One region of the Streptomyces sp. NPDC018263 genome, then DNA from elsewhere that is predicted to be linked to it. Evidence: predicted binding sites of a transcription regulator. Region 1 holds the regulator's gene; the other holds the start of a gene.
What was found. Region 1 encodes HrcA, which represses chaperone genes, less so after heat shock. Its sites were predicted from a motif close to TTNGCACTCNGNNNNNCNGAGTGCNAA; they were not measured.

Region 1 (14,691 bases):
GTACTGCGCGACCCGCTGCGGCTACTGCGACTTCAACACCTACACCGCCCCCGAGCTGCGCGGCACGGGCGGCGTCCTCGCCTCGCGGGACAACTACGCGGACATGGTCGTGGAGGAGATCCGGCTCGCCCGCAAGGTGCTCGGCGACGACCCCCGCGAGGTCCGTACGGTCTTCGTCGGCGGCGGTACGCCCACCCTGCTGGCCGCCGGTGACCTCGTGCGGATGCTGGGCGCGATCCGGGACGAGTTCGGCCTCGCACCCGACGCCGAGATCACCACCGAGGCCAACCCGGACTCCGTCGACCCGGCCTACCTGGCCACCCTGCGCGAGGGCGGCTTCAACCGGCTCTCCTTCGGCATGCAGAGCGCCAAGCCGCACGTCCTGCGGATCCTCGACCGCACCCACACCCCCGGCCGCCCCGAGGCATGCGTGGCCGAGGCCCGCGCGGCCGGGTTCGAGCACGTCAACCTCGACCTGATCTACGGCACCCCCGGCGAGTCCGACGACGACTGGCGCGCCTCCCTCGAAGCGGCGCTCGGCGCGGGCCCCGACCACATCAGCGCCTACGCCCTGATCGTCGAGGAGGGCACCCAGCTCGCCCGGCGCATCCGGCGCGGCGAGGTCCCGATGACCGACGACGACGTGCACGCCGACCGGTACCTCATCGCCGAGGAACTGCTCACCGCGGCGGGCATGCACTGGTACGAGGTCTCCAACTGGGCCACCACCGAGGCGGCCCGCTGCGTGCACAACGAGCTGTACTGGCGTGGCGCCGACTGGTGGGGCGCCGGCCCCGGCGCCCACAGCCACGTCGGCGGCGTGCGCTGGTGGAACGTCAAGCACCCCGGCGCCTACGCCGCCGCCCTCGCCGCGGGCCGCACTCCCGGCGCCGGCCGCGAACTCCTCTCCGACGAGGACCGCCGCGTCGAACGCGTCCTCCTGGAACTCCGCCTGCGCGACGGCGTCCCGCTGTCCCTCCTGAAGCCGGCCGGCCTGGCCGCCGCCACCCGCGCCCTCACCGACGGCCTCCTCCGCCCCGACCGCCACGCCGAGGGCCACGCGGCCCTCACCCTGCGGGGACGGCTGCTGGCGGACGCGGTCGTGCGGGACCTGGTGGACTGAGGGGCCGGCCCGCTACGCCTCGGCCGTGACGAAGTCGATCAGTTCCTCCACCCGGCCCAGCAGCTCCGGCTCCAGGTCCCGGTAGGACGTCACCTTCGCCAGGATCGCCTGCCACACCGCACCGGTGTTCTCCGGCCAGCCGAGGGCCTTGCAGACGCCCTTCTTCCAGTCCTGGCCGTGGGGGACGCGGGGCCAGGCGGGGATGCCGACGGCGGCGGGCTTCACCGCCTCCCAGATGTCGATGTAGGGGTGGCCGACCACCAGGGCGTGGTCGCTGGTGACCGACTCGGCGATGCGCCACTCCTTGGTGCCGGGCCGGAGGTGGTCCACCAGGACGCCCAGGCGGGCGTCCGCGTCCGGGGCGAATTCGGCCACGATGGCGGGCAGGTCGTCCACGCCTCCCAGGTACTCCACGACCACGCCCTCGATGCGCAGGTCGTCGCCCCAGACCTTCTCGACCAGCTCGGCGTCGTGCCTGCCCTCGACGTAGATCCGGCCGGGACGGGCCACGCGGGCGCGGGCGCCGGGGACGGCCACCGAGCCGGAGGCGGTGCGGGCGGGCTTCACCGGGGCGGCGGCGGACGGGCGGACCAGGGTGACCGGGCGGCCCTCCAGCAGAAAGCCGCGCGGCTCCAGCGGGAACACCCGGTGCTTGCCGAAGCGGTCCTCCAGCGTCACCGTGCCCGCCTCGCAGCGGATCACCGCCCCGCAGAACCCGGTACTGGGCTCCTCCACCACCAGTCCCGCCTCCGCCGCCACCTCGGGCACGGGCTGCGGCTTCTTCCAGGGGGCGGTCAGGTCGGGGGAGTAGTCGCGCATTCCGCAGACGATAGGAGAAGTCGCGGCGCGGCACTCAGGACACGCCGAAACGTGCTGCCAGGGCGTCGCGTTGGCGCCGTACGAAGGCCGCGTCGACCACCGCTCCGTGACCGGGCACGTACAGCGCGTCCTCGCCGCCGAGGGCCAGCAGCCGGTCCAGCGCGTCCGGCCAGCGCGACGGCACCGCGTCCGGGCCCGCCTGCGGCTCACCGGACTCCTCGACCAGGTCGCCGCAGAAGACGACCTCGGGGGAGCCGGGCACCAGCACCGCGAGATCGTGGGCGGTGTGTCCGGGCCCGACGTTGGCCAGCAGCGCCTGGCGGCCGCCGCCGAGGTCGAGCGTCCACTCGCCGGACACCAGGTGCGCGGGCGGCGCCAGGGCGCGTACGGCGGCCTCCGCCTCCCCGGCCGGGACCCCGTACTCGACGGCGTCGCGGCGCAGGGCCTCCCGCTCGTGGCGGAAGACCACGTCGAGACCGACCGCGCCGTAGACCTCCGCCCCGGCGAAGGCGGGGGCGCCCAGGACATGATCGAAGTGCGGGTGGGTCAGCGCGAGATGGGTCACATCGCGTCCGGCCAGCGTCCGCGCCGCGGACCGCAGCGCGGCCCCCTCCGCGAGGCTCGACCCCGCGTCCACCACCAGTGCCGTGCCCGCGCCCACGACCAGCCCCACCGTGCAGTCCCAGCCCGGCAGCCGGCACCGGCCCACCCCCTCGGCCAAGCGCTCCCACCCGAGGTCTTCCCAAGTCACGGTCATGCCCGCACGCTAGCCGGGAAGGAGCCGGGGACAAGCCGGGCGGACCGCACCGACCTTGCCCGGTGAGTACCCCACGGCCGTACACTGGCCGGGGAAGTCTGGCACTCGCACGCGCAGAGTGCCAGGCGGGAGACCGTAAGGGCCGTGGGGCGACGTGACGGAGGTGCGCATGCTGAGCGAACGCAGGCTGCAGGTACTGCGCGCCATCGTGCAGGACTACGTCGGCACCGAGGAGCCCGTCGGCTCCAAGGCCCTCACCGAGCGGCACAGCCTCGGCGTCTCCCCGGCCACCGTGCGCAACGACATGGCCGCGCTGGAGGAGGAGGGGTTCATCGCCCAGCCGCACACCAGCGCCGGGCGCATCCCCACCGACAAGGGCTACCGGCTCTTCGTCGACAAACTCGCCGGTGTGAAGCCGATGACGGCGCCCGAGCGGCGCGCGATCCAGAACTTCCTGGAGGGCGCGGTCGACCTGGACGACGTCGTGGCCCGCACCGTCCGGCTGCTCGCGCAGCTCACCCGGCAGGTCGCCGTCGTGCAGTACCCCTCGCTGACCCGGTCCACCGTGCGGCATGTGGAACTGCTCTCACTCGCGCCCGCCCGCGTGATGCTCGTGCTGATCACCGACACCGGCCGGGTCGAGCAGCGGATGGTCGACTGCCCCGCCCCGTTCGGCGAGGCACCGCTCGCGGACCTGCGCGCGCGGCTCAACAGCAAGGTGGCCGGGCGCCGGTTCAGCGACGTACCGCGACTGGTCGAGGACCTCCCCGATGCCTTCGAGGCGGAGGATCGCGGTACGGTCTCCACAGTGCTCTCCACTCTGCTGGAGACACTGGTCGAGGAGAACGAGGAACGGCTGATGATCGGCGGCACCGCCAATCTCACCCGTTTCGGACATGACTTCCCCCTGGTGATCCGGCCCGTGCTGGAAGCCCTGGAGGAACAGGTCGTGCTCCTCAAACTCCTCGGCGAAGCCAAAGATCCGGGCGTGACCGTGCGTATCGGGCACGAGAACGCCCACGAAGGACTCAACTCCACGTCCGTCGTGTCGGTCGGCTACGGTTCGGGCGGCGAGGCGGTTGCCAAGCTCGGCGTGGTCGGACCGACCCGCATGGACTATCCGGGAACGATGGGAGCGGTACGCGCAGTGGCACGGTACGTCGGACAGATCCTGGCGGAGTCGTAAGTGGCCACGGATTACTACGCCGTTCTCGGCGTGCGCCGCGACGCGTCGCAGGATGAGATCAAGAAGGCGTTCCGCAGGCTCGCGCGCGAGCTGCATCCGGACGTCAATCCCGATCCGAAGACCCAGGAGCGGTTCAAGGAGATCAACGCCGCCTACGAGGTGCTCTCGGACCCGCAGAAGAAGCAGGTCTACGACCTCGGCGGCGACCCCCTCTCGCAGGCCGGCGGCGCCGGTGGCGCGGGCGGCTTCGGGGCCGGCGGCTTCGGCAACTTCTCCGACATCATGGACGCGTTCTTCGGTACGGCGTCCCAGCGCGGCCCGCGCTCGCGCACCCGGCGCGGCCAGGACGCCATGATCCGGATCGAGGTCGAGCTGGACGAGGCGGCCTTCGGTACGACCAAGGACATCCAGGTCGACACCGCGGTCGTGTGCAACACGTGCAGCGGCGAGGGCGCCGCCCCCGGCACCTCCGCGCAGACCTGTGACATGTGCCGCGGCCGCGGCGAGGTCTCCCAGGTCACCCGGTCCTTCCTGGGCCAGGTCATGACCTCCCGCCCCTGCCCGCAGTGCCAGGGCTTCGGCACCGTGGTCCCGACCCCGTGCCCCGAGTGCGCGGGTGACGGCCGGGTCCGCTCCCGGCGCACGCTGACCGTGAAGATCCCCGCCGGTGTCGACAACGGCACCCGCATCCAGCTCGCGGGCGAGGGCGAGGTCGGCCCCGGCGGCGGCCCCGCCGGTGACCTGTACGTCGAGATCCACGAGCTGCCGCACTCCACCTTCCAGCGGCGCGGCGACGACCTGCACTGCACGGTCACCATCCCGATGACGGCCGCGGCCCTCGGCACCAAGGTGCCGCTGGAGACGCTGGACGGCATGGAGGAGGTCGACATCCGGCCCGGCACCCAGTCCGGCCAGTCGATCCCGCTGCACAACCGGGGCGTCACGCATCTGCGCGGCGGCGGCCGGGGCGACCTGATCGTGCACGTCGAGGTCACCACCCCGACCAAGCTCGACGCCGAGCAGGAGCGGGTGCTGCGGGAGCTGTCCAAGCTGCGCGGCGAGGAGCGGCCCACCGGGCAGTTCCAGCCCGGCCAGCAGGGGCTGTTCTCCCGGCTGAAGGACGCGTTCAACGGACGCTGACGGCGGGGGGCGCCGCGTGCGCCCCCACGCCCGGGCCGGATTCGGACTTGTCCGGCCGACATGAAACCATGCGGGCATGTCCTCCGCACTGGCCGATCTCGTCGTGCATCCGATCGTGCAGGCCCCCATGGCGGGCGGTGTCGCCGTGCCGGAACTGGCCGCCGCCGTCTCCGAGGCCGGAGGGCTCGGTTTCCTCGCCGCCGGCTACAAGACCGCCGACGGCATGTACCGCGAGATCAAACGGCTGCGCGGGCTGACCAGCCGCCCCTTCGGCGTCAACCTCTTCCTGCCCCAGCCCGCCCACGCCGAGTCCGGCGCCGTCGAGCTGTACGCGCAGCAACTGGCCGGTGAGGCCGCCTGGTACGAGACCGAGACCGGCGACCCCGACGGCGGCCGCGACGACGGCTACGACGCCAAGCTCGCCGTCCTGCTGGACGATCCCGTCGCCGCCGTCTCCTTCCACTTCGGCGTGCCCGACCCGGAGGTGCTGGCGGCGCTGCGCCGGGCCGGGACCGTCACCCTGGTCACCGCCACCACCGTCGAGGAGGCCCGCGCGGTCGAGCGGGCCGGGGCGGACGCGGTGATCGCGCAGGGCGTCGAGGCGGGCGGCCACCAGGGCACCCACCGCGACCTCGCGGAGAACGACGGCACCGGCCTCGGCCTGCTGTCCCTGGTCACCCAGGTCGCGCAGGCCGTCGAGATCCCGGTCGTCGCCGCCGGAGGCATCATGCGCGGCGCCCAGATCGCCGCCGTCCTCGCCGCCGGGGCCACCGCGGCCCAGCTCGGCACCGCCTTCCTGGCCACCCCCGAGTCCGGCGCCCCCGAGGTCCACAAGCGGGCGCTGACCGACCCGGTGTTCCCGCGCACCGAGCTGACCCGCGCCTTCTCCGGACGCCCGGCGCGCGCCCTGACCAACCGCTTCCTGCGCGAGCACGGGCCGTACGCGCCCGCCGCCTACCCCGACGTGCACCACCTGACCGCACCGCTGCGCAAGGCCGCCACCGCCGCCGGGGACGCCCAGGGCATGTCGCTCTGGGCGGGCCAGGGCCACCGGCTGGCCAGGCCGCTGCCCGCGGCCGAACTCGTCCGCACCCTCGCCGCCGAACTCAACCTCGTACGGGGCGAGTCGGGGCGCCAGTACCGACCCGTCCGAGCCCAGGGAGGGGACGCGCGATGACCGCGCCCGTCTTCGTCGTCGACCATTTCCGCACGGACGGCACCCGGTACGTGCTCGACGGACCCGAGGGCCGGCACGCCGTCTCGGTGAAGCGGCTGGAGCCCGGCGAGGAGGTCGTCCTCACCGACGGCGCCGGACGCTACGCGGTCTGCCGGGTCACCGGCACCGAGGGCAAGGACCGGCTGATCGTCGATCTGCCCGAGGTGCGCGAGGAGTCCGAGCCCCGGCCGCGTATCACCGTGGTGCAGGCGCTGCCCAAGGGCGACCGGGGCGAACTCGCCGTGGAGACCATGACGGAGACCGGGGTCGACCGGATCGTGCCCTGGCAGGCGTCGCGCTGCATCACCCAGTGGAAGGGCGAGCGGGGGCTGAAGGCGCTGGGCAAGTGGCGCTCCACCGCCCGCGAGGCGGGCAAGCAGTCGCGCCGGGTGCGCTTCCCCGAGGTCGCGGACGCCGCCTCCACCAAGCAGGTCGCCGCGCTGCTCGCGCAGGCCGACTTCGCCGCCGTGCTGCACTCCGACTTCGCGCACGAGTCGGTTCCGCTGGCCACCGCCGAGCTGCCCGCCGAGGGTGAGATCGTGCTGGTCGTCGGACCCGAAGGGGGCGTCTCCCGCGACGAGTTGGCGCTCTTCGAGGAGGCCGGCGCCCGTGCCTGCGTCCTCGGCCCGTCCGTCCTGCGCACCTCCACGGCCGGCACCGCCGCGACCGCCCTCCTGCTCGGCCGCACCGGACGCTGGTCCTGAAAACCCCGCGCCGCACGTTCGGGTGACTGGCCGTATGCGGCCTTCCGTCGTGGGGGTGTCGGTGGGACGCTGGGGTGTATGGGGGCTTCGAGGTGGAATCGGCCGCGGGCCGGACGGATGCTGGCCGCCGGGGGACTCGCGGTGCTCGCCGTCGGTGCGGTGACGGCATGTGATCCGGGGGAGCTGGGGGCGGCCTCGGTCGCCTACACCACCGACTCGACGGCCACCGACGCGCTGAACAAGCGTGGTGTGGACGTGAGTTGGCTGACCTGTACCGGGCGGCAGGACGGCGGGTCCTCGGCCAGTGGGTCGCCGAGCGAGTCGACCGTGGTCACCGTCGACTGCCAGGGCAAGACCAGGGACGGGCGGGACATCACCGTCACCGGCAAGGTGACCCGCGCGGTGAACGGGGCCTGTGTGCGCGGGAATCTCGTCGCCAAGGTCGGCGGGCGCCAGGTCTTCCAGGTGAGCGGGCTCGGCGACTGCGACGCGACCCCGGCCTACACCCCGCCCGCCACCTACCGGCCGCCCGGGCAGTCCCGGCCCACGGTGACCGTCACTGTCACCCGCACCCTGTGGTGCGAGAACGATCCCTCGTGCCGGCCGGTCCAGGGCAAGTAGGAGGAGTGATCAATTCCGGTGCCGGGTGCGGACGTTCGCGCGTAGGGTGATCGCGTGAATCACGGTGCTGCCACGGAAAACGCCGCCTCGTACCTCCGATTTCCGCATGTGCGGGGGGACTTGGTCACCTTCACCGCCGAGGACGACGTCTGGGTGGCCCCGCTGGACGGCGGCCGTGCCTGGCGGGTCAGCGCCGACGGCGTCCCCGTCAACCACCCCCGTATCTCGCCCGACGGCACCACCCTCGCCTGGACCTCACGGCGCGACGGCGCCCCCGAGGTGTACACCGCACCCGTGGACGGCGGACCCTCCCGGCGCCTGACCCACTGGGGCAACGCCCGCACCCAGGTCCGCGACTGGACCCCGGACGGCGAGGTGCTGGCGATCAGCGCGGCCGGACGGCACAGCACCCGCCACAGTTGGGCCCGTACCGTCCCGCTCGACGGCGGCCCGGCCGCCACCCTCCCGTACGGGCCCGTCGGCGCCGTCGCCCACGGTCCGCACACCGTGCTGCTGTCCGCCCAGATGAACCGGGACGCCTCCGCGTGGAAGCGCTACCGGGGCGGCACCGCCGGCAAGCTGTGGATCGACCGGGACGGCGACGGCGAGTTCGTCCGGCTGCACGAGGAGCTGGACGGCAACCTCGAGTACCCCTCCTGGGTCGGCGACCGCCTCGCGTTCCTCTCCGACCACGAGGGCACCGGCGCCCTGTACTCCTCCCTCGCCGACGGCTCCGACCTGCGCCGTCACACCCCGCTCGGCGGCTTCTACGCCCGGCACGCCGCGAGCGACGGCACCCGTGTGGTCTATGTCAGCGCCGGACAGCTCTGGGTGCTGGACGACCTCGACGGCGCCGAGCCGCGCCGCCCCGGCATCCGGCTCGGCGGCCCCCGTACCGACCTCCAGCCCTTCGTGCTGGACGCCGCCCGCTGGCTGGACTCCGCCACCCCCGACCACACCGGGCGCGGCAGCGCGGTCGCCGTGCGCGGCACCGTCCACTGGGTCACCCACCGCGCCGGACCGGCCCGTGCGCTGGCCGCCGAGCCCGGCGTACGGGCGCGGCTGCCGCGCACCTTCCGGGCGGGCGGCGAGGAGTGGGTGGTGTGGGTGACCGACGCCGAGGGCGACGACGCGCTGGAGTTCGCCCCCGCCACCGGCCTCGCCCCGGGCACCGCCCCACGCCGCCTGGGCGCCGGACAGCTCGGCCGCGTGCTCGAACTGGCCATGTCCCCGGACGGCACCCGCGCCGCCGTCGCCTCCCACGACGGCCGGCTGCTGCTGGTCGAGCGGGAGACCGGCGAGATCCGCGAGGTCGACCGCAGCGAGGACGGCGACCCGCACGGCCTGGCCTTCTCACCCGACTCCGGCTGGCTCGCCTGGGCCCACCCCGGCCCGCGCCCGCTCTCCCAGATCCGGCTCGCCGCCACCACCGACCTCACCGTCACCGAGGCCACCCCGCTGCGCTTCGCCGACTACGAGCCCGTCTTCACCCTCGACGGCCGCTACCTCGCCTTCCTCTCCAACCGCGCCTTCGACCCGGTCTTCGACACCCACGTCTTCGACCTGGCCTTCGTGGCGGGCGCCCGCCCGCACCTCATCACCCTGGCCGCCACCACGCCCTCGCCCTTCGGCCCGCAGCGCCACGGCCGCCCCTTCGGCACCCCCGACCGGGACGAGACCCCCGGCGCCGAGGGCACCCCCGTCACCCGCGTCGACCTCGACGGGCTCGCCGACCGCATCGTGCCCTTCCCCGTCGAGGCCGCCCGGTACGGCAACCTGCGCGCCGCCAAGGACGGCCTGCTCTGGCTGCGCCACCCGGTGCGCGGCGTCCTCGGCGCCTCCCGCGCCACCCCGGACGCCCCCGACCCCAAGACGGAGCTGGAGCGCTACGACCTCGGCCAGCACCGGCTGGAGCACCTGGCCGCCGACGCCGACGAGTTCGAGGTCAGCGGCGACGGCCGCCGCGTCCTGCTGTGGTCAGACGGCAGGCTCCGCGTCGTCCCCGCCGACCGCCGCGCCTCCGACGACGAGGACGGCGACGCCCGCGTCACCGTCGACCTCGGCCGCATCCGGCACACCGTCGACCCCGTCGCCGAGTGGCGGCAGATGTACGACGAGACCGGCCGGCTCATGCGGGACAACTTCTGGCGCCCCGACATGGGCGGCGTCGACTGGGACGGCGTCCTGGAGCGCTACCGTCCCGTCCTCGAACGCGTCGCCACCCATGACGACCTCGTGGACCTCCTCTGGGAGGTGCACGGCGAACTCGGCGCCTCCCACGCCTATGTCATGCCGCACGGAAGCTGGGGCGAGGGCGCCCGCCAGGGGCTGCTCGGCGCCGACATCTCCCGTCATGAGGACGGCAGTTGGCGCGTCGACCGGGTGCTGCCCTCGGAGACCTCCGACCCCGAGGCCCGCTCCCCCCTCGCCGCGCCCGGAGTCGCCGTACGCCCCGGCGACACCCTCCTCGCCATCGGCGGCCACCCCGTCGACCCGGTGACCGGCCCCGGCCCGCTGCTGCTGGGCACCGCGGGGAAGCCCGTGGAGCTGACCGTCGCCCCGGCCGGCGGCGGCGAGCCCCGGCACGCGGTCGTCGTCCCGCTCGCCGACGAGGAGCCGCTGCGCTACCACGCCTGGGTCGCCGGCCGCCGCGCCCACGTCCACGAACGCTCCGGCGGCCGCCTCGGCTACCTCCACGTCCCCGACATGCAGGCCCCCGGCTGGGCCCAGATCCACCGCGACCTGCGCGTCGAGGTCACCCGCGAGGGTCTGGTCGTCGACGTCCGCGAGAACCGGGGCGGCAACACCTCCCAGCTCATCGTGGAGAAGCTCGCCCGCCGCATCGTCGGCTGGGACCTCCCCCGGGGCATGCGCCCCGAGAGCTACCCCCAGGACGCCCCCCGAGGCCCCGTAGTGGCCGTGGCCGACGAGTTCTCCGGCTCCGACGGCGACATCGTCAACGCCGCGATCCGCGCCCTCGGCATCGGCCCGGTGGTAGGCACCCGCACCTGGGGCGGAGTCATCGGCATCGACAGCCGCTACACCCTGGTCGACGGCACGGTCATCACCCAGCCCAAGTACGCCTTCTGGCTGGAGGGCGCAGGCTGGGACGTGGAGAACCACGGGGTGGACCCCGACGTGGAGATCCCGATGCGCCCCCAGGACTGGGCACGGGACGAGGACCCCCAGTTGAACAAGGCAATAGACCTGGCGCTGGAAGCACTGGAGAGGCAGCCCGCAAAAACACCGCCCACTTTGCCAACCTCTTAGGGGCGCGGGGCTGTGTCGATCAGCGGCTCCGCCGCGGGGCGCGAGCAACCACAACGCACCCCGCACCCGAACGACTAGGATGCCGGAGGCAAAGATCATCGGCGAAAGCGAGCGCAGCTAAATGGCCGGCGAACCCCAAGAAGACTGCCTCTTCTGCAACATCATCGCGGGCAAAGTCCCCGCAGACGTGGTCAGGGAGACCGACACCACCCTCGCCTTCCGGGACATCAACCCCCAGGCCCCCACCCACATCCTGGTGATCCCCAAGGCCCACTACAAGAACGCCGCAGAACTCGCCGCAGAAGCCCCGCAGCTCGCAGCAGACGTACTGGCAGAGACCCGCGGAGTCGCCGAAGGCGAGTCGCTGGAGAGCTACCGCACCGTCTTCAACACCGGCAGCGGCGCCGGCCAGACCGTCTGGCACGCCCACGCGCACGTCCTCGGCGGCCGCGGCCTGAACTGGCCCCCCGGATAACCCCTGATGTCCGTACGCGAGTTGGTCGTCCTCGGCACCGCCAGCCAGGTCCCGACCCGGCACCGCAACCACAACGGCTATCTGCTGCGCTGGGACGGCGAGGGCATCCTCTTCGACCCCGGCGAGGGAACCCAGCGGCAGATGCTGCGCGCCGGGGTCGCCGCACACGACCTGAACCGGATCTGCGTCACCCACTTCCACGGTGACCACAGCCTGGGCCTGGCCGGGGTGATCCAGCGGATCAACCTCGACCGGGTGCCGCACGAGATCACCGCGCACTACCCGCGCTCCGGGCAGCGCTTCTTCGACCGGCTCCGGTACGCCACCGCCTACCGGGAGACGGTCGACCTGGTCGAGGCCCCCGTCGACACCGACGGCCCCCAGGCCATCACCCCCTCCTACACGCTGGAGGCGTACGGCCTCTCCCACCCGGTGGAGTCCTACGGCTACCGGCTTGTCGAGCCCGACCGGCTCCGGATGCTGCCAGACCGCCTCGCCGCGCACGGCATCGCGGGCCCCGACGTGGGCCGTATCCAGCGGGAGGGCTCGCTCGGCGGGGTCGCGCTGGAGGAGGTCAGCGAGACGCGGCGCGGGCAGCGGTTCGCGTTCGTGATGGACACCCGGCTCTGCCCCGGCGTGCACGCCCTCGCCGACGGCTGCGACCTGCTCGTCATCGAGTCCACCTTCCTGGACGAGGACGTGACGCTGGCCGAGGAACACGGCCACCTGACGGCCGGGCAGGCGGCGACCGTGGCCCGCGACGCCGGGGTGCGGCACCTCGTCCTCACCCACTTCAGCCAGCGCTACTCCGACCCCGCCGAGTTCGAGCGGCAGGCCCGGGCCGCCGGGTTCACCGGCGAGCTGACCGTGGCCCGCGACCTGGACCGGGTACCGCTCCCCAAGCGCGGCTGAGCGTCGGGGCGCGGGCGTACGATATTTCGATGCCCCTCCCCAAAGCTGAACTGCACCTGCACATCGAAGGCACGCTGGAGCCGGAACTTGCGTTCCGTCTGGCCGAGCGCAACGGCGTCGAGCTTCCCTATGCCGACACCGAAGCGCTGCGCCACGCGTACCGGTTCGAGGACCTCCAGTCCTTCCTGAACCTGTACTACGAGCTGATGGCCGTCCTGCGCACCGAGCGGGACTTCGAGGAGCTGGCCGACGCCTACCTGGCCCGCGCCGCCGCGCAGGGTGTGCGGCACGCGGAGATCTTCTTCGACCCGCAGGCCCACCTCGCGCGCGGGGTGGAGATGGGGACCGTGGTCGAGGGGCTGTGGCGGGCGCTGGGCCGCAGCGAGGAGACCCACGGCGTCTCCACGAAGCTGATCATGTGCTTCCTGCGCGACGAGTCCGCCGAGTCGGCGCTCGCCACGCTGGACGCCGCCAAGCCGTACCTGGACCGGATCACCGGGGTCGGCCTGGACTCCGCCGAGGTGGGCCACCCGCCGGTGAAGTTCCGCGAGGTCTACGCCGCCGCCGCCGCGCTCGGCCTGCGGCGCGTGGCGCACGCCGGTGAGGAGGGGCCGCCGGAGTACGTCGTCCAGGCCCTCGACCTGCTCGGGGTGGAGCGGATCGACCACGGGCTGCGCTCCGTGGAGGACCCGGCGCTGGTCGAGCGGCTGGTCCGGGACCGCATCCCGCTGACCCTGTGCCCGCTGTCCAACGTCCGCCTGCGCACCATCGACACGCTGGCCGACCACCCGCTCCCGGCGATGCTGGAGGCGGGGCTGATGTGCACGGTGAACTCCGACGACCCCGCCTACTTCGGCGGCTACGCGGGCGACAACTTCACCGCCGTCCAGCAGACCCTCGGCCTGAGCGAGGACCGGCTGCGCGAGCTGGCCCGCAACTCCTTCCTCGCCTCCTTCCTGGAGGACGACGAGCCCCGCCGGGCGCGGTACCTGGCGGAGGTCGAGGCGTACGAATTCCCGGACGCGCGGGCGTAGTCACGCGGGGACGGTCGCGTCGGAGGTGTCGGTGAAGGGGATCTGCACGACGGGGATGCCCTTGGCGGACAGATCCCGGACGGTGGCCCCGCCGACCGTGACCGGCGTGTCCCTGACGGCGACGTCGGTGACGGCCAGGTTCGGCACGGGCGCCGGGCGCAGGGAGATCTCCACCACCCGCAGGCGGCGGGGTGCCGTGCGCAGCGCGACCGCGGCCATCGGCACCGCCGCCAGCAGCAGTATCGCCGCCAGGATCTCGCCCATCACCGGGAAGCCCGCGTGGGCGGACAGCAGGCTGCCGGTCAGCGGTCCGGCCGCCGTGCCCAGCGACGCGGCGGAGCCGACCAGGACCGCCCAGCGGCCGCGGGTGTCGAGCGCGGCGGCCAGGCTGATCACGTAGGACAGCACCACCGGGTAGCAGAGGTTCCACGCGATCTCGCCCAGCGCGAAGGACGGCAGGTCGGTGGCCGAGGCGCTGAGCGCGACGCAGCCCGCGATCAGCGCCGTGCCCAGACCGATCGGCAGCGCGCGGCCCAGCCGGGGGCCCAGCGCGCCCGCGCCGACCACGCCGAGCAGCCCGGCGCCGAGCGCTATGGCGAACACCGCGCCGACCGTGATCTCGGTGAGGTGCGCCTGCCCGAGGCCGATGCGCCCGCTGACGCCCCACAGCGCGTTCTGCGCCAGCGACCAGCACGGCATCGTCGCGGCCAGCAGCATTCCGGCCCGGCGGTGGGGGAGCGGCCGGCGTATGCCGTCGAAACCGGCCGCCGGGGCGGTACGGGCGGGCAGCCGGCCGGTGAACGGCCACACCGCGAGCGCGGTCAGCGCGACCGCGCCGAGCGGCAGCCCGTGCCCCGGACCGAGGCGCGGGATCGTCAGATAGAGGGCGCCCGCCAGGGCCGAGACCACCAGCAGCCCGGACGTGGTGGCCCGGTGCGGATCGCGTCCGGCGGCGATGCCGCTCGCGGCGACCGCCGTCATCGTGCCCGAGCCGAACCCGCCGACGACCGCGCCCACCACCACGGCGGGGACGGAGTCGGTGAGGGCGGCCGAGCCGTAGCCGAGGGCGGCCAGGACGAGCCCCAGCCGGGCCAGCGCGCGGGCGCCGAACCGGTCCACGCGGGCGGCCAGCGTGAACCCGGCCGAGGCCGAACTCAGCAGCAGGGCACTGCCGATGGCACCGGCCTGCGTGGCGGACAGCGGCAGCGCGCTGTCGAGACGGCCGACCGTGGTCGGCAGCAGATACGAGGCGAGGTACCCGGCCGTGAAAAGGGCGACGAGGGGCCAGGGCATGGAGCGGGGGGCGAACACGGGCGTTCCCAGGGCAGGCGTGAGCGACAGCTCGACGAGGAGTGAAAGAGGGGGGAAGGCGACGGCCGTCTGTTCGACGGGAGCGCGCGAGCAAGTTGTATCAAGCACGCGGTTTCGAGAAGA
Region 2 (14,691 bases), on a different contig from region 1:
CCGGACCCCGACGACCCGCTCGCCCTCCCGCAGGAACCCGGTGACCCGGGCGCGGTTGGCGACCTTGGCGCCGTAGGACGCGGCGGTGCGGACCAGGGTGGCGACGAAGCGGGCGTCGTCCACCTCGGCGTCGTAGTACTGGAGGGCGCCGACCAGGGCGTCCTTGCGCAGGCAGGGGGCCACGCGCAGGGCGCGGGTGCGACTGAGGTGGCGGTGCGTGGGCAGGCCCCGGCCGTGGCCCTTCGCCATGGACATCACGTCGTACAGCGCGACGCCCGTGCCCGCGTACAGGCGCTCCCAGCCGCGGTGCTGGAGGGGGTAGAGGAACGGGACCGGTTTGACCAGGTGCGGGGCGAGGCGCTCCAGCAGCAGGCCGCGCTCCTTCAGGGCTTCGCGCACCAGCGGGAAGTCGAGCATCTCCAGGTAGCGCAGGCCGCCGTGTATCAGTTTGCTGGACCGGCTGGAGGTGCCGGACGCCCAGTCCCGCGCCTCGATCAGGCCGGTGGACAGGCCACGGGTGGCCGCGTCCAGCGCGGTGCCCGCGCCCACGATGCCACCGCCGACCACCAGCACGTCCAGTTCGCGCTCGGCCATCTCCGCCAGTGCCTCGGCGCGCTGCGCCGGGTCTAGGGTCGCTGTCCTCACCGCTGCCTCCCGCTCTCGCAAACCCCCTGATGAGCCGCGCCCGGTGCGGCGCCGCCCCTTCGTCCCCTCCTCATGCCCAGAACCTCATGCCCAAAAGTGTGGCGGGCCCGGCCGGGTTCGGCCACCACGGGCCCCAGCCTGTGGACAACCTGCGTGTATCCCCCCGAAGACACCCTGAAGACACACGAACACAATCACACATAACGGTCATATTTGTACCTAGTCTGACTGTGCGCTCGCTCAGGCGGTCCACCGGGCTTGCGCACCATTCCCACTTCGGCTATCGGGAAGGACGGCCCACGCCATGCCCGCAGATCTCGCCGTCATCGGACTCGGTCCCTACGGCCTGCCGCTGGCCCAGGCCGCCGTCGCCGCAGGCATCCCCACCATCGGGTACGCCACCGGCCCCGAGGCGGGGTCGCTCAGCCCCGCCGAGCTGCGCCGGATGCGCTCCACCGGCTTCCGGCCCAGCAGCGACCCCGCCCAGCTCGGCCGGGTCCGCACCGCCGTCATCTGCGCGCCCACCCCGCGCGGCGCCGACGGCGAACTCGACCTCGGCCAGGTCGAGGCGGCCGCCCGCACCCTCGCCGAGCGGCTGCGCCCGCACACCACGGTCATCCTGGAGTCGCCCGTCCTGCCCGGCACCACGGAGGAGCTGCTGCGGCCGATCCTGGAGCGGGGCTCCGGGCTGCGCGCCGGGCGGGACTTCCACCTCGCCTACTCCCCCAGCGGAGCCGACCCCGGCAACCGCGACCACGCCCCCGCCCCCCGGGTCATCGGCGGCCTCACCCCGGCCTGCACCGAGTCGGCCGCCGCGTTCTACGGCCGGCTCACCGACAAGGTGGTCCGCGCGCGGGGGCTGCGCGAGGCGGAGGCGGTACGGCTGCTGGAGACCAACTTCCGGCACGTCAACATCGCGCTGGTCAACGAGATGGCCGTCGTCTGCCACGAACTGGGCGTCGACCTGTGGGACGTGATCCGCTGCGCGGAGACCAAGCCGTTCGGCTTCCAGGCGTTCCGGCCGGGGCCCGGCGTCGGCGGCCACGGCGTACCGCAGGACCTCACCGGCCACGCGAGCCGGGGCCTGCGCATGGTGGAGCTGGCCCAGCAGGTCAACGCGCGCATGCCGCACTACGTCGTCCAGCGTGCCGCCGCCCTCCTCAACGAGCACGGCAAGTCCGCCCGCGGCGCCCGCGTCCTCCTCCTCGGCGTCACCTACAAGGCCGACCTCGCCGACCAGCACGGCTCCCCCGCCCACGAGATCGCCGTCCGCCTGATGGAACTCGGCGCCTCCGTCAGCTACCACGACCCCCACATCCCCGCCTGGCACGTCCTGGACCGCCCGGTCCCCCGCGCCGACTCCCTCTACGAGGCCGCGGCCGCCGCCGACCTCACCCTCCTCCTCCAGCCCCACCGCACCTACGACCTCCAGGGCCTCTCCGTAAAAGCCCAACTCCTCCTGGACACCCGAGGAGCAACCCCTACGGGCGCGGCGCACCGCCTCTGAGGGCACGCGAAAGGGCCCGGTCGAAGTGACCGGGCCCTCTTTGTGCGGAAGAGCGATCAGCGGCGGTGCTGGCTGTCCGCGACCGTGACCTCGACGCGCTGGAATTCCTTCAGCTCGCTGTAGCCCGTGGTGGCCATGGCGCGGCGGAGGGCGCCGAAGAAGTTCATGGAGCCGTCGGGGGTGCGGGAGGGGCCGGTGAGGACCTCCTGAAGGGTGCCGACGGTGCCGAGGTCGACCTTCTGGCCGCGCGGCAGCTCCTCGTTGACCGCCTCCATGCCCCAGTGGTGGCCCTTGCCGGGCGCGTCCGTGGCACGGGCCAGCGGGGAGCCCATCATCACCGCGTCGGCGCCGCAGGCGATCGCCTTGGGCAGGTCGCCGGACCAGCCGACCCCGCCGTCCGCGATCACGTGCACGTACCGGCCGCCGGACTCGTCCATGTAGTCGCGGCGGGCGGCGGCCACGTCGGCGACCGCGGTCGCCATCGGGACCTGGATGCCCAGCACGTTGCGCGTGGTGTGCGCGGCGCCACCGCCGAAGCCGACCAGCACACCCGCCGCGCCGGTGCGCATCAGGTGCAGGGCCGCGGTGTACGTGGCGCAGCCGCCGACGATCACCGGGACGTCCAGCTCGTAGATGAACTGCTTCAGGTTCAGCGGCTCGTGCGAGGAGGACACGTGCTCCGCCGACACCGTGGTGCCGCGGATGACGAAGATGTCCACGCCCGCGTCGACGACCGCCTTGGAGAACTCGGCGGTGCGCTGCGGGGAGAGCGCGGCGGCCGTGACCACACCGGCGTCCCGCACCTCCTTGATGCGCTGCCCGATCAGCTCCTCCTTGACCGGAGCCGCGTAGATCTCCTGGAGGCGGCGGGTGGCCGCCTCGGCCGGCAGCTCCGCGATCTCGTCCAGCAGCGGCTGCGGGTTCTCGTGCCGGGTCCACAGTCCCTCGAGGTTGAGGACGCCGAGACCCCCCATCTCACCGATGCGGATCGCGGTGGCCGGGGAGACGACCGAGTCCATGGGAGCGGCCAGGAACGGCAGCTCGAAGCGGTAGGCGTCGATCTGCCAGGCGATCGAGACCTCCTTCGGGTCCCGCGTACGGCGGCTGGGGACGACGGCGATGTCGTCGAAGGCGTACGCCCGGCGGCCGCGCTTGCCGCGCCCGATCTCGATCTCAGTCACGTCATGCCTTTCCCTGATGCTTACAGCGTCTTCCAGTATCGCCGACGGGGCCGTCGATGGCCCTCCCCGGCGAAGCGGAGGGCGGTCCCGGATGCTCCGGGACCGCCCTCCGTCACGACCGGCACGCGTGCGCGTGCGTCACTTCTTGCTGCTGTAGTTCGGCGCCTCGACCGTCATCTGGATGTCGTGCGGGTGGCTCTCCTTGAGCCCCGCCGAGGTGATCCGGACGAACCGGCCGTTGTCCTGGAGCTCCGGGACGGTACGGCCGCCGACGTAGAACATCGACTGGCGCAGACCGCCGACGAGCTGGTGCACCACGGAGGACAGCGGGCCGCGGTAGGGCACCTGGCCCTCGATGCCCTCGGGGATCAGCGCCTCGTCGGAGGCGACGCCCTCCTGGAAGTACCGGTCCTTGGAGAACGACTTGCGGTCGCCGCGCGTCTGCATCGCGCCCAGCGAACCCATGCCCCGGTACGACTTGAACTGCTTGCCGTTGATGAACAGCAGCTCGCCCGGAGACTCCTCGCAGCCCGCGAGCAGCGAGCCGAGCATCACCGTGTCGGCGCCCGCGACCAGGGCCTTGGCGATGTCGCCGGAGTACTGCAGGCCACCGTCGCCGATGACCGGGACCCCGGCCTCCTTGGCGGCGAGCGCGGCCTCGTAGATCGCGGTGACCTGCGGGACACCGACACCCGCGACCACACGCGTGGTGCAGATCGAGCCGGGACCGACGCCGACCTTGATGCCGTCCGCGCCCGCGTCCACCAGCGCCTGGGCGCCGTCACGGGTGGCGATGTTGCCGCCGATGACGTCGACGCCGGAGGAGTTGGACTTGATCTTGGCGATCATGTCGCCGACCAGCCGGGAGTGACCGTGCGCGGTGTCCACGACGATGAAGTCGGCGCCCGCCTCGATCAGCGCCTGGGCACGCTCGAAGGAGTCACCGGCCACGCCGACCGCCGCGCCGACCAGCAGCCGGCCCTCGGAGTCCTTGGCCGCGTTCGGGTACTGCTCGGCCTTGACGAAGTCCTTGACCGTGATCAGACCCTTGAGCACACCGTGGTCGTCGACCAGCGGCAGCTTCTCGATCTTGTGCTTGCGCAGCAGCTCCATGGCCTCCGGCCGGGAGATGCCGACCTTGCCGGTGACCAGCGGCATCGGCGTCATGACCTCGTGGATGCGCCGGGTGCGGTCGCTCTCGAAGGCCATGTCGCGGTTGGTGACGATGCCGAGCAGCTTCTTGTCGTTGTCCGTCACCGGCACACCGCTGATCCGGAACCGGGCGCACAGCGCGTCGGCCTCGGCCAGCGTGGCCTCCGGGTGGATGGTGATCGGGTCGGTCACCATGCCGGACTCGGACCGCTTCACCAGGTCGACCTGGTTGGCCTGGTCCTGGATGGACAGGTTGCGGTGCAGCACGCCCACGCCGCCCTGACGGGCCATGGCGATCGCCATGCGGGACTCGGTCACCTTGTCCATGGCCGCGGACAGCAGCGGGATGTTGACCCGCACGTTCCGGGAGACGTACGAGGCGGTGTCGATGTCGTCGGGCGCCATGTCCGACGAGCCCGGCAGCAGCAGCACGTCGTCGTAGGTCAGCCCGAGTGTCTGGAATTTACCGGGCACTCCGTCGACGTTGGCAGTCATGACACCTTCCCCAAATGGCCTTGATCGGTGCGGATGTCCATGCTAACGGGAAGCGTCGTGAGCAAATTCCACGCTACGGGAATGCTTCAGGCTTCGTATGTTCGTACGGATTCCACGGCCCGCATGCTCACGCGCGCGCCCGCGCGGAACCGGGTGCGGGGGCTGTCCGGCTACTGCTCGGCCAGGGCGCGCAGGCGGCTCAGCGCGCGATGCTGGGCCACGCGTACCGCCCCTGGTGACATTCCCAACATCTGCCCTGTCTCCTCCGCGGTCAAGCCCACGGCGATCCGGAGCAGCAGCAGTTCGCGCTGGTTCTCGGGGAGGTTGGCCAGCAGCTTCTTCGCCCAGGCGGCGTCAGAGCTGAGCAGGGCGCGCTCCTCGGGGCCCAGGGAGTCGTCGGGGCGCTCCGGCATCTCGTCCGAGGGGACGGCGGTGGAGCCGGGGTGGCGCATCGCGGCACGCTGGAGGTCGGCCACCTTGTGGGAGGCGATGGCGAACACGAACGCCTCGAAGGGGCGGCCGGTGTCGCGGTAGCGCGGCAGGGCGAGCAGCACCGCCACGCAGACCTCCTGCGCGAGGTCCTCCACGAAGTGCCGGGCGTCGCCGGGCAGCCGGGACAGCCGGGTGCGGCAGTAGCGCAGGGCGAGGGGGTGGACGTGTGCGAGCAGGTCGTGCGTGGCCTGTTCGTCCCCGTCGACGGCACGGTGCACCAGGGGGCCGATCGGCCCGGGGGCCGTGCCCGCCTCGTCGTCGCGCATCGGTCCATGGTGCCTTGCGGCCGTCCGGTCCGTGGCATCGCGTCCGTGGTTGTGCACCGAAGCGTTATGAGCAGGTGCGCCGGCACTCATCTCCTGCGCCCTCCCCTTCCGCTCGTTTTCCGCTCGCTCGACTCGTCCCCGACAGACTCCACACCTCAAGGATGCGGCATCCCCGCCGAAACAAGCAGCACGCGGTCCCTCGCGGGCCGCGAACGGAGGCGATTCCGCCACACGCGCCGCCGACGGGGTCGGTACGGAGGTACCGATGAGCTGCGCCATCTCCCACGAAGCGACCCGGCCCCCAGGGGCAGTCACCGCATTCGGCCAACGGAGCGTCCACCGGACCGCAGCGACGGCCACCGCCACCGGCCGACCGAAGTTCCACCGGACCGCAGGCACGGTCACCGCCACCGGCCGACAGAGGGTCCACCGGACCGCAGGGACGGTCGCCGCCGTCGGCCGACCGGAGGTCCGCCCGACCGCAAGGACGGTCACCGCCGTCGGCCGACCAAAGGCCCACCGGACCGCAGGCACGGTCACCACCACCGGCCGACCAAAGGTCCGCCCGACCGCAAGGACAGTCACCACCGCCGGCCGACCTAAGGCCCACCCGACCGCAGGAACAGTCACCACCGCCGGCCGACCAAAGGCCCACCCGACCGCAGGAACAGTCACCACCACCGGCCGACCGAAGGTCCACCGGACCGCAGGCACGGTCACCGCCGCCGGCCGACCGAAGACCCACCGGACCCCAAGGACGGGGGACCCGTCCGGCGCCCGACCCGGCCGAGCCAGATCCGGCACCGACCGCGGCCGATCCCGTCCGGCGTCTCTCACGCGGGGCACCCGCCCGAACCCGGCCGCCTCCGCGAAGCGCACCGCCGACAGCCGGACTCGACCCGGTCCCGGCAGCCACCCGGCCACCGGCCACGAGCACATCCCCGGCACCGGCGGATGCCCCCGGTTCCCCCGGCGAGCCGGACCGATGAGGCCCACCGGCACCGGCCGAGTTCGCCAGAGCGGGAGCCCCCGACTCTGCACCGGCCGAGTTCACCCAACTGAGGGCACCCGCCCCGACACCGGCCCAGTTCGCCCACGCGAGAGCACCCGCCCCAACACCGGCCGAGTCCACCCAAGCGAGAGCACCCGACTCTGCACCGACCGAGTTCACCCAACTGAGGGCACCCGACCCAACACCGGCCCAGTTCACCCAACTGAGGGCACCCGACCCAACACCGGCCGAGTTCGCCCAAGCGAGGGCACCCGACCCAGCACCGGCCAACACCACCCGGCGCCCGCGCGCACCCACACCCTCCAACGCCCGCCGAGAGCCCCACGGCCGAGGCCGAGCGCAGCGGCTGCGCATGCGTTACCGGACCAGTCCCCAGCGGAAGCCGAGTGCCACCGCGTGGGCGCGGTCCGAGGCGCCGAGCTTCTTGAACAGGCGCCGGGCGTGGGTCTTGACGGTGTCCTCGGAGAGGAACAGCTCGCGGCCGATCTCCGCGTTGGAGCGGCCGTGGCTCATCCCCTCCAGCACCTGGATCTCGCGCGCGGTGAGCGTGGGCGCCGCGCCCATCTCGGCCGAGCGCAGCCGGCGCGGGGCCAGCCGCCAGGTCGGATCGGCGAGGGCCTGCGTCACCGTCGCCCGCAGCTCGGCACGCGAGGCGTCCTTGTGCAGGTAGCCCCGCGCACCCGCGGCGACCGCGAGGGCGACGCCGTCGAGGTCCTCGGCGACGGTCAGCATGATGATGCGCGCGCCCGGATCGGCGGACAGCAGACGGCGCACGGTCTCGACGCCGCCCAGGCCGGGCATGCGTACGTCCATGAGAATGAGGTCGGAGCGGTCGGCGCCCCAGCGGCGGAGGACTTCCTCGCCGTTGGCAGCCGTCGTCACGCGCTCGACGCCGGGCACGGTCGCAACCGCGCGGCGAAGCGCCTCTCGGGCAAGCGGGGAGTCGTCGCAGACGAGGACGGAAGTCATGACCGCCCTCCGGAGCTGATGCGCGTCACCTTGAGCCTCCAGGCTGGTACGGAATCGTCACCTGTGCGGTCGACCGTCTCGGACGCCTGCCCGAGCACTTGTGTTTTCAACCGCCTCCGCACTCTCAACGACGGTCACCCGAAAGAGTTACGGGTCGGCGTACTGACTTCGGCACTCTACGTGAGGGCTCGGACACGGTGCCGTCATGCGCCCCGGACCCACGGGATTTCCGCACAACTTGTGCCCCATTTAGTCGCTTTTGCTCCCGTTTCTCGGTGTCTGAGGCTAGATTCGCAATGAGTCATATTTTCATCTCCTTAGACCGGAGATGTACGGTCGAAGGCACGGTATCCGCCCAGAACGGCTACAAGGGGTCACGTAATGGCAGATTTCTCCCGCCTTCCCGGACCGAACGCGGACCTGTGGGACTGGCAGTTGCTGGCAGCCTGCCGAGGGGTGGACAGCTCGCTCTTCTTCCACCCGGAGGGCGAGCGCGGTGCGGCGCGGAGTGCACGCGAGAACTCGGCCAAGGAGGTCTGCATGCGGTGCCCGGTCCGAGCGCAGTGCGCGGCGCACGCGTTGGCGGTGCGTGAGCCGTACGGCGTGTGGGGCGGGCTGACCGAGGACGAGCGCGAAGAGCTGATGGGCCGGGCGCGCAACCGCCTGGTGTCCACCACCAGCGGGAGCCCCGGCTCCCACGCCTGAAGGAACGTTTCTGCGACGACCAGGGCACGCACCCGCGTGCCCCTGAGCCGTGCCTAAGGACGCGCGGCCGCCCTGCCGAGCTGTTCCAGGGTCGCGGCCACGGCGGGGACCTGGGCCAGGTCGGGCAGGGTGAGGGCGACGATCTCCCGTCGTACCGCCGGCTCCAGCCGGACCACGCGCACTCCCCTGGGCCGGACCGACTCCACCGCGAGCTGGGGCAGTACGGCCACGCCCAGGCCGGCGCCGACCAGGCCGACCACGGCCGGGTAGTCGTCGGTGGCGAAGTCGATGCGGGGGGTGAACCCGGCGCCCTCGCAGACCTGCACGAGCCGGCCCCGGCAGCGCGGGCAGCCCGCGATCCAGGGCTCCTCGGCCAGCTCCCCGATGGCGACGGACTCGGCGCCCGCGAGCCGGTGCCGCTCGGGGACCAGGGCGACCAGACGGTCCGTCAGCAGCCGTCGTACGACCAGGTCGTCCCACTCCTCGGTGGCGGGGGCGCCCTGGTAGCGGAAGGCGAGGGCCACGTCGCAGTCGCCCTCGCGCAGCAGCTCGACCGACCTCGGCGGCTCGGCCTCCTCCAGGAAGACGCGGGTGCCGGGGTGGGCGGCGCGCAGGGCGGCCAGCGCGGTGGGGACCAGGGTGGAGGTGCCGCTGGGGAAGGAGACCAGCCGGACCCGGCCCGCGCGCAGGCCGGCGATGGCCGCGACCTCCTCCTCGGCCGCGGTGAGCCCGGCGAGGATGCCGGAGGCGTGCCTGACCAGGGCTTCCCCGGCCTGGGTCAGCCGCATCTCGCGGCCGCCCCGGACCAGCAGCGGGGTGCCGACGGAGGCTTCGAGCGCCTTCATCTGCTGGCTGACGGCGGGCTGGGTGCAGCCCAGTTCGCGCCCCGCCGCCGAGAAGGAACCGGTGGTGGCGACGGCGCGCAGGACGCGGAGATGGCGGGCCTCGATCACCCTTCGAGCATAAGCGGTGCTTGGGAGCGGGTCCCGATATCGCGTCGACGCTTTGGGCGGCGGTCACGTACCGTGCGCGCATGAAGCTTCTCTCCGTCAATCTGGGGCGACCCCGCGCGGTGCCGTACACCGACCAGGCCGAGGGGGTGACGGGCATCGACAAGCGGCCCGTCGAGGGTCCGGTGCGGGTGGCGGCACCGGGGCCGAAGGGGGTCGGCGGCAGCGGGCTGGCCGGGGACGCGGTGTGCGAGCTGCGCCATCACGGCGGGGACGACCAGGCGGTGTACGCCTTCGCGCGCGAGGACCTCGACGACTGGGAACGCGAGCTGGGACGGACCCTCGCCAACGGCTGCTTCGGGGAGAACCTGACCACCGAGGGGCTCGACGTCTCCGGGGCGCTGATCGGGGAGCGCTGGCGGATCGGGCCGCGGGTGGTGCTGGAGGTGACGGCGGGGCGGATTCCGTGCCGGACGTTCCAGGGCCATATGGCCGAGCGAGGCTGGGTGAAGAGGTTCACCCGGAAGGCCGTCACGGGTGCCTACCTGCGGGTGATCGAACCGGGCGAGATACGGGCCGGGGACGCGGTGGAGATCGTGCGCCGGCCGGACCACGGGGTGACGGCGGCGACGCAGTTCCGCGCGGTCACCACCGAGCGGGAACTGCTGCCGTCGCTGCTCGCGGCGGGCGACGCGCTGCACGGCGAGACGCTGGCCCGGGTCCACAAGTACCTGGCGGACCAGGCACGCTGAGCGGCCGTCACCACGGATTGGCGGCCGCCCTACTCTTGGGCCATGACAACGGCTCTGATTACGGGATCGACCGCGGGCATCGGCGCCGCGTTCGCGCGGCGGCTGGCGGCGGACGGGCACGACCTGGTGCTGGTGGCGCGCGACACGGCGCGGCTGCGGGAGCAGGCGACCGAGTTGCACGACCGGCACGGCATCGAGGCGGAGGTGCTGACCGCCGACCTCGCCGAGGACAAGGGCATCGAGACGGTGGCCGAGCGGCTCGGTGACCGCAAGCACCCGGTCGACCTGCTGGTCAACAACGCCGGGTTCGGCAACAAGGGCCGCTATCTCGACGTCTCCATGGCCGACGAGCTGCGCATGCTCAAGGTCCACTGCGAGGCGGTGCTCCGGCTGACCTCGGCGGCGGTGGAGGCGATGCGCGAGCGCGGGCGCGGCGGGGTGGTGAACGTCGCCTCGGTGGCGGCCTTCGTCCCGCGCGGTACGTACGGCGCCTCGAAGGCGTGGGTCGTGCAGTTCACCCAGGGCGCGGCGAAGGACCTGGCGGGCAGCGGGGTCCGGCTGATGGCCCTGTGCCCCGGCTTCGTCCGCACCGAGTTCCACGAGCGGGCCGGCATGGGCACGGACAACATCCCCGGCTGGATGTGGCTCGACGCCGACAAACTCGTCGCCGAGGCCCTCGACGACCTCGCCCGCAACAAGACCGTCTCCATCCCCGACCCCCGCTACAAGGCCCTCATGGGCCTCGCCAAGGTGGCCCCCCGCAACCTCCTGGGCGGAATCAGCGCCCGCACGGGCCGCAAGTACGGACCACGCTGACGGAGGCCGTCCCGGAGCCGGAAGACCGCTGACACAGCACTTCGCCCCGCCAGGAGAATCCCGGCGGGGCGAAGTCGCTAGCGGTTAAGGCGGGTTGCCTCAGTGGGAGTGGCCGTGGCTGTGGCCGTGGCCGGCCGCGGCCTCTTCCTCTTCCTTCTTCTCGACGACCAGGGTCTCGGTCGTGAGGAGGAGGGAGGCGATGGAGGCGGCGTTCTCCAGGGCGGAGCGGGTGACCTTGACCGGGTCGATGACACCGGCCTTGACCAGGTCGCCGTACTCGCCGGTGGCGGCGTTGTAGCCCTGGCCCTTCTCCATGTCCTTGACCTTGGAGACGATGACGTAGCCCTCCTGGCCGGCGTTCTCGCCGATCCAGCGCAGCGGCTCGACGACCGCGTTGCGGACGACGCTCACGCCGGTGGCCTCGTCACCGGTCTTGCCCAGACCGTCCTGGAGGACCTTCGCGGAGTGGACCAGCGCGGAGCCACCACCGGAGACGATGCCCTCCTCGACCGCGGCGCGGGTCGCGGAGATGGCGTCCTCCAGACGGTGCTTCTTCTCCTTCAGCTCCACCTCGGTGGCGGCGCCGACCTTGATCACGCACACGCCGCCGGCCAGCTTCGCGAGGCGCTCCTGGAGCTTCTCGCGGTCCCAGTCGGAGTCGGTGTTCTCGATCTCGGCCTTGATCTGCGCGACGCGGCCCGTCAGGTCGGCCGCGTTGCCGCCGCCCTCGACGATCGTGGTGTCGTCCTTGGTGACGGTCACGCGGCGGGCGGTGCCCAGCACGTCGAGACCGGCCTGGTCGAGCTTGAGGCCGACCTCCTCGGAGATGACGGTGGCGCCGGTGAGGACGGCCATGTCCTGGAGCATCGCCTTGCGGCGGTCGCCGAAGCCGGGGGCCTTCACCGCGACGGCGTTGAAGGTGCCGCGGATCTTGTTGACCACCAGGGTCGACAGGGCCTCGCCCTCGACGTCCTCGGCGATGATCAGCAGCGGCTTCGAGGCGTTGGTCTGGATGATCTTCTCGAGCAGCGGGAGCAGCTCGGTGATCGAGGAGATCTTGCCCTGGTTGATCAGGATGTACGGGTCGTCGAGGACGGCCTCCATACGCTCCTGGTCGGTGACGAAGTACGGGGACAGGTAGCCCTTGTCGAAGGCCATGCCCTCGGTGAAGTCCAGCTCCAGACCGAAGGTGTTGGACTCCTCGACGGTGATGACACCGTCCTTGCCGACCTTGTCCATGGCCTCGGCGATCAGCTCGCCGACCTGTTGGTCCTGGGCGGACAGCGCGGCGACGGCGGCGATGTCGGACTTCTCGTCGATCGGGCGCGCGGAGGCGAGCAGGTCCTCGGAGACGGCCTTGACGGCGGCGTCGATGCCCTTCTTCAGGGCGGCCGGGGACGCGCCGGCGGCGACGTTCTTCAGGCCCTCGCGGACCAGGGCCTGGGCGAGCACGGTGGCGGTGGTGGTGCCGTCACCCGCGATGTCGTTGGTCTTGGTCGCCACCTCCTTCACGAGCTGGGCGCCGAGGTTCTCGAACGGGTCCTCGATCTCGACCTCACGGGCGATCGTGACACCGTCGTTGGTGATGGTCGGGGCGCCGAACTTCTTGTCGATGACGACGTTGCGGCCGCGGGGGCCGATCGTCACCTTCACCGTGTCGGCCAGCTTGTTGACGCCGCGCTCAAGGGCGCGACGGGCGTCCTCGTCGAACTTCAGTGTCTTCGCCATGACAGCGGGAGCCCTCTCGGAAAATCTGGGTGGATGTGCCTGCGCCCCCGGCCGCCCGGCTTCTTGATGGTCGCGGGAACCAGGGGCGCAGTGATGAAGCAGATGCTTCGGGGTGAACTACTTCTCGATGACCGCGAGAACGTCGCGGGCCGAGAGGACGAGGTACTCGTCGCCGTTGTACTTCACCTCGGTGCCGCCGTACTTGCTGTACAGCACGATGTCGCCGACCTTGACGTCGAGCGGCAGGCGCTCGCCGTTCTCGAAGCGGCCCGGACCGACGGCGAGGACGGCGCCCTCCTGGGGCTTCTCCTTCGCGGTGTCCGGGATGACCAGGCCCGAGGCCGTGGTCTGCTCGGCATCCAGCGGCTGGACCACGATGCGGTCCTCGAGCGGCTTGATGGCAACCTTGGAGCTGGCGGTCGTCACGATCCGACCTCCCCCTTCTGAGAATTCACGGGGTTGACTGTCTGAGGTGGCGACCAGGTCGATCCGTCGTCGCGGGTGCCGGACCTGCCCGTCGCTTTGTTGGCACTCTCGCGTGCCGAGTGCCAGAGCCGAGACTATGACCGGGGTTAGCACTCGGTCAAGCGGAGTGCCAATTGCCGTGCGGCGCGTCGGGGACGGGTACCTCTTTGGCGTGGCTTCACTGTGCCGTTGGTGCGGGTGCCGTCCAGGGGGCTGCCGCCCCCGGGCCCCCGCTCGGCCCTGGACGGGCCTCGTCCTCAAGCTCCCCCAGAGGGGGCACCCCCAGACGGGCTGGAGTGCCTAGAGGTAGTCGGTCAGCTTTCCCGCCGTCAGGCCCCGCTCGTGGGCCTCCTTCAGCACTCGCGCCGTGCGCCCGGCCAGACCGCCCTCGCCGTCCGGGGTGATGCGGATGATGTCGCCAGGGGTCAGGTGTTCGGGGGCGCCCCGGTAGGTGAGGCCGTGGTGGGTGGTTCTGGCGCGCCATTGGACGGGGGCGTCGGCGCGGGTGAAGACGGTGACCGGGAGGCGCAGTTCGTGGACCAGTGAAGCCAGGTCGCGGTCCCGCGCGGCCCGCTCGTCGTAGGTCAGGAAGACGACCCGGTCGGCCGTGGGCACGTGGTCCACCGCGCGCGTTCCCGTACGGGCCGAGAGGGGGCGGGCCGGCGCCGGGGCCGAGTGGCGGACGCCCTGCGCGGCCTTCTTGCCGAGGCGTTCGATGGGGTCGACCGACTGGGCGCAGCCGGTGAGCAGCAGGGCGGCCGAGGCGAGCGCGAGGGCCCGTGCCGCACGGTGGGCCGGCCGCGCCCGGCGCCTCACAGGTAGTCCTCCAGGCGTGCCACGGCGTACCCCTCGCGGGTGACCTTGTCGAGGAAGCGGCGCATGTCGTCGACCATCGTGCCGTCCCATTCGTCGGTGCCCCGGAAGTGGGTGAGGACGATGTCGCCCTTGCGCAGTCGCCGGTCGTCCTCGCGGTACTCCCAGTGGTCGACGAAGACCTCCTCGTTCCAGATCGGCGCGTACTTGATGCCGCAGGACTTGGCCGCGCGCAGGGTGTCCTGGTTGTAGTCGCCGTAGGGCGGGCGCAGGACCTCGGGGCGCTTGCCGAACTGCTTCTCCATGACGTCCTGCATGCCGCAGATCTCCTGGCGCTGCTGCTCGTAGGAGAGGCCGGGCAGGTACGGGTGCGTCAGCGTGTGGTTGTCGAGCGTGTTGCCGTACGCCTGGCTCTTGCGGAAGTAGCCGTAGTCGTCCTTCACCAGGTAGTCGCTGAGGAAGGAGGTGTACGGGACCTTCAGCTCCCGCATCATCTGAAGGAACCGGGGGTCCTTCTCCGCGCCGTCGTCGATGGTGAGGAAGACGATCTTCTTGTCGGTGGGGACGGTGGTGAAGACCGGGGGGAGGTTCTCGTCCTCCTGGTGGTCCACCTCGAAGCCCGCGCGCGCGGTGATCCTCGGCTTGACCTTCGGCGGGGCCGGGGCCGTGAGCGGCACCTGGTCGAGCCGCCACTTGCGGGCCGCGGCCACCATGCGCCGCTGCTCCGCGAGGCGGGCCGAGGC

Region 2: a site for HrcA is predicted at 13,243-13,269, ahead of groES (co-chaperone GroES). Genes of this name have one in related genera too.

Annotation. Positions count from the first base shown of each region.
Region 1 covers NZ_JBVHFA010000006.1:83,994-98,684, reverse strand. The annotation lists gene hemW (radical SAM family heme chaperone HemW) at 1-1,123, shown strand, start outside; gene ACZ3HQ_RS18565 (DUF3097 domain-containing protein) at 1,136-1,942, opposite strand; gene ACZ3HQ_RS18560 (MBL fold metallo-hydrolase) at 1,977-2,699, opposite strand; gene hrcA (heat-inducible transcriptional repressor HrcA) at 2,869-3,885, shown strand; gene dnaJ (molecular chaperone DnaJ) at 3,886-5,025, shown strand; gene ACZ3HQ_RS18545 (nitronate monooxygenase) at 5,102-6,202, shown strand; gene ACZ3HQ_RS18540 (16S rRNA (uracil(1498)-N(3))-methyltransferase) at 6,199-6,945, shown strand; gene ACZ3HQ_RS18535 (hypothetical protein) at 7,024-7,566, shown strand; gene ACZ3HQ_RS18530 (S41 family peptidase) at 7,621-10,836, shown strand; gene ACZ3HQ_RS18525 (histidine triad nucleotide-binding protein) at 10,958-11,311, shown strand; gene ACZ3HQ_RS18520 (ribonuclease Z) at 11,318-12,223, shown strand; gene ACZ3HQ_RS18515 (adenosine deaminase) at 12,253-13,257, shown strand; gene ACZ3HQ_RS18510 (MFS transporter) at 13,258-14,568, opposite strand.
Region 2 covers NZ_JBVHFA010000001.1:855,612-870,302, forward strand. The annotation lists gene ACZ3HQ_RS03950 (glycerol-3-phosphate dehydrogenase/oxidase) at 1-645, opposite strand, end outside; gene ACZ3HQ_RS03955 (nucleotide sugar dehydrogenase) at 950-2,152, shown strand; gene ACZ3HQ_RS03960 (GuaB3 family IMP dehydrogenase-related protein) at 2,209-3,333, opposite strand; gene guaB (IMP dehydrogenase) at 3,472-4,980, opposite strand; gene ACZ3HQ_RS03970 (sigma-70 family RNA polymerase sigma factor) at 5,151-5,738, opposite strand; gene ACZ3HQ_RS03975 (response regulator transcription factor) at 7,108-7,719, opposite strand; gene ACZ3HQ_RS03980 (WhiB family transcriptional regulator) at 8,101-8,424, shown strand; gene ACZ3HQ_RS03985 (LysR family transcriptional regulator) at 8,478-9,377, opposite strand; gene ACZ3HQ_RS03990 (MOSC domain-containing protein) at 9,458-10,126, shown strand; gene ACZ3HQ_RS03995 (SDR family NAD(P)-dependent oxidoreductase) at 10,169-10,942, shown strand; gene groL (chaperonin GroEL) at 11,042-12,670, opposite strand; gene groES (co-chaperone GroES) at 12,788-13,096, opposite strand; gene ACZ3HQ_RS04010 (hypothetical protein) at 13,436-13,951, opposite strand; gene ACZ3HQ_RS04015 (polysaccharide deacetylase family protein) at 13,948-14,691, opposite strand, start outside.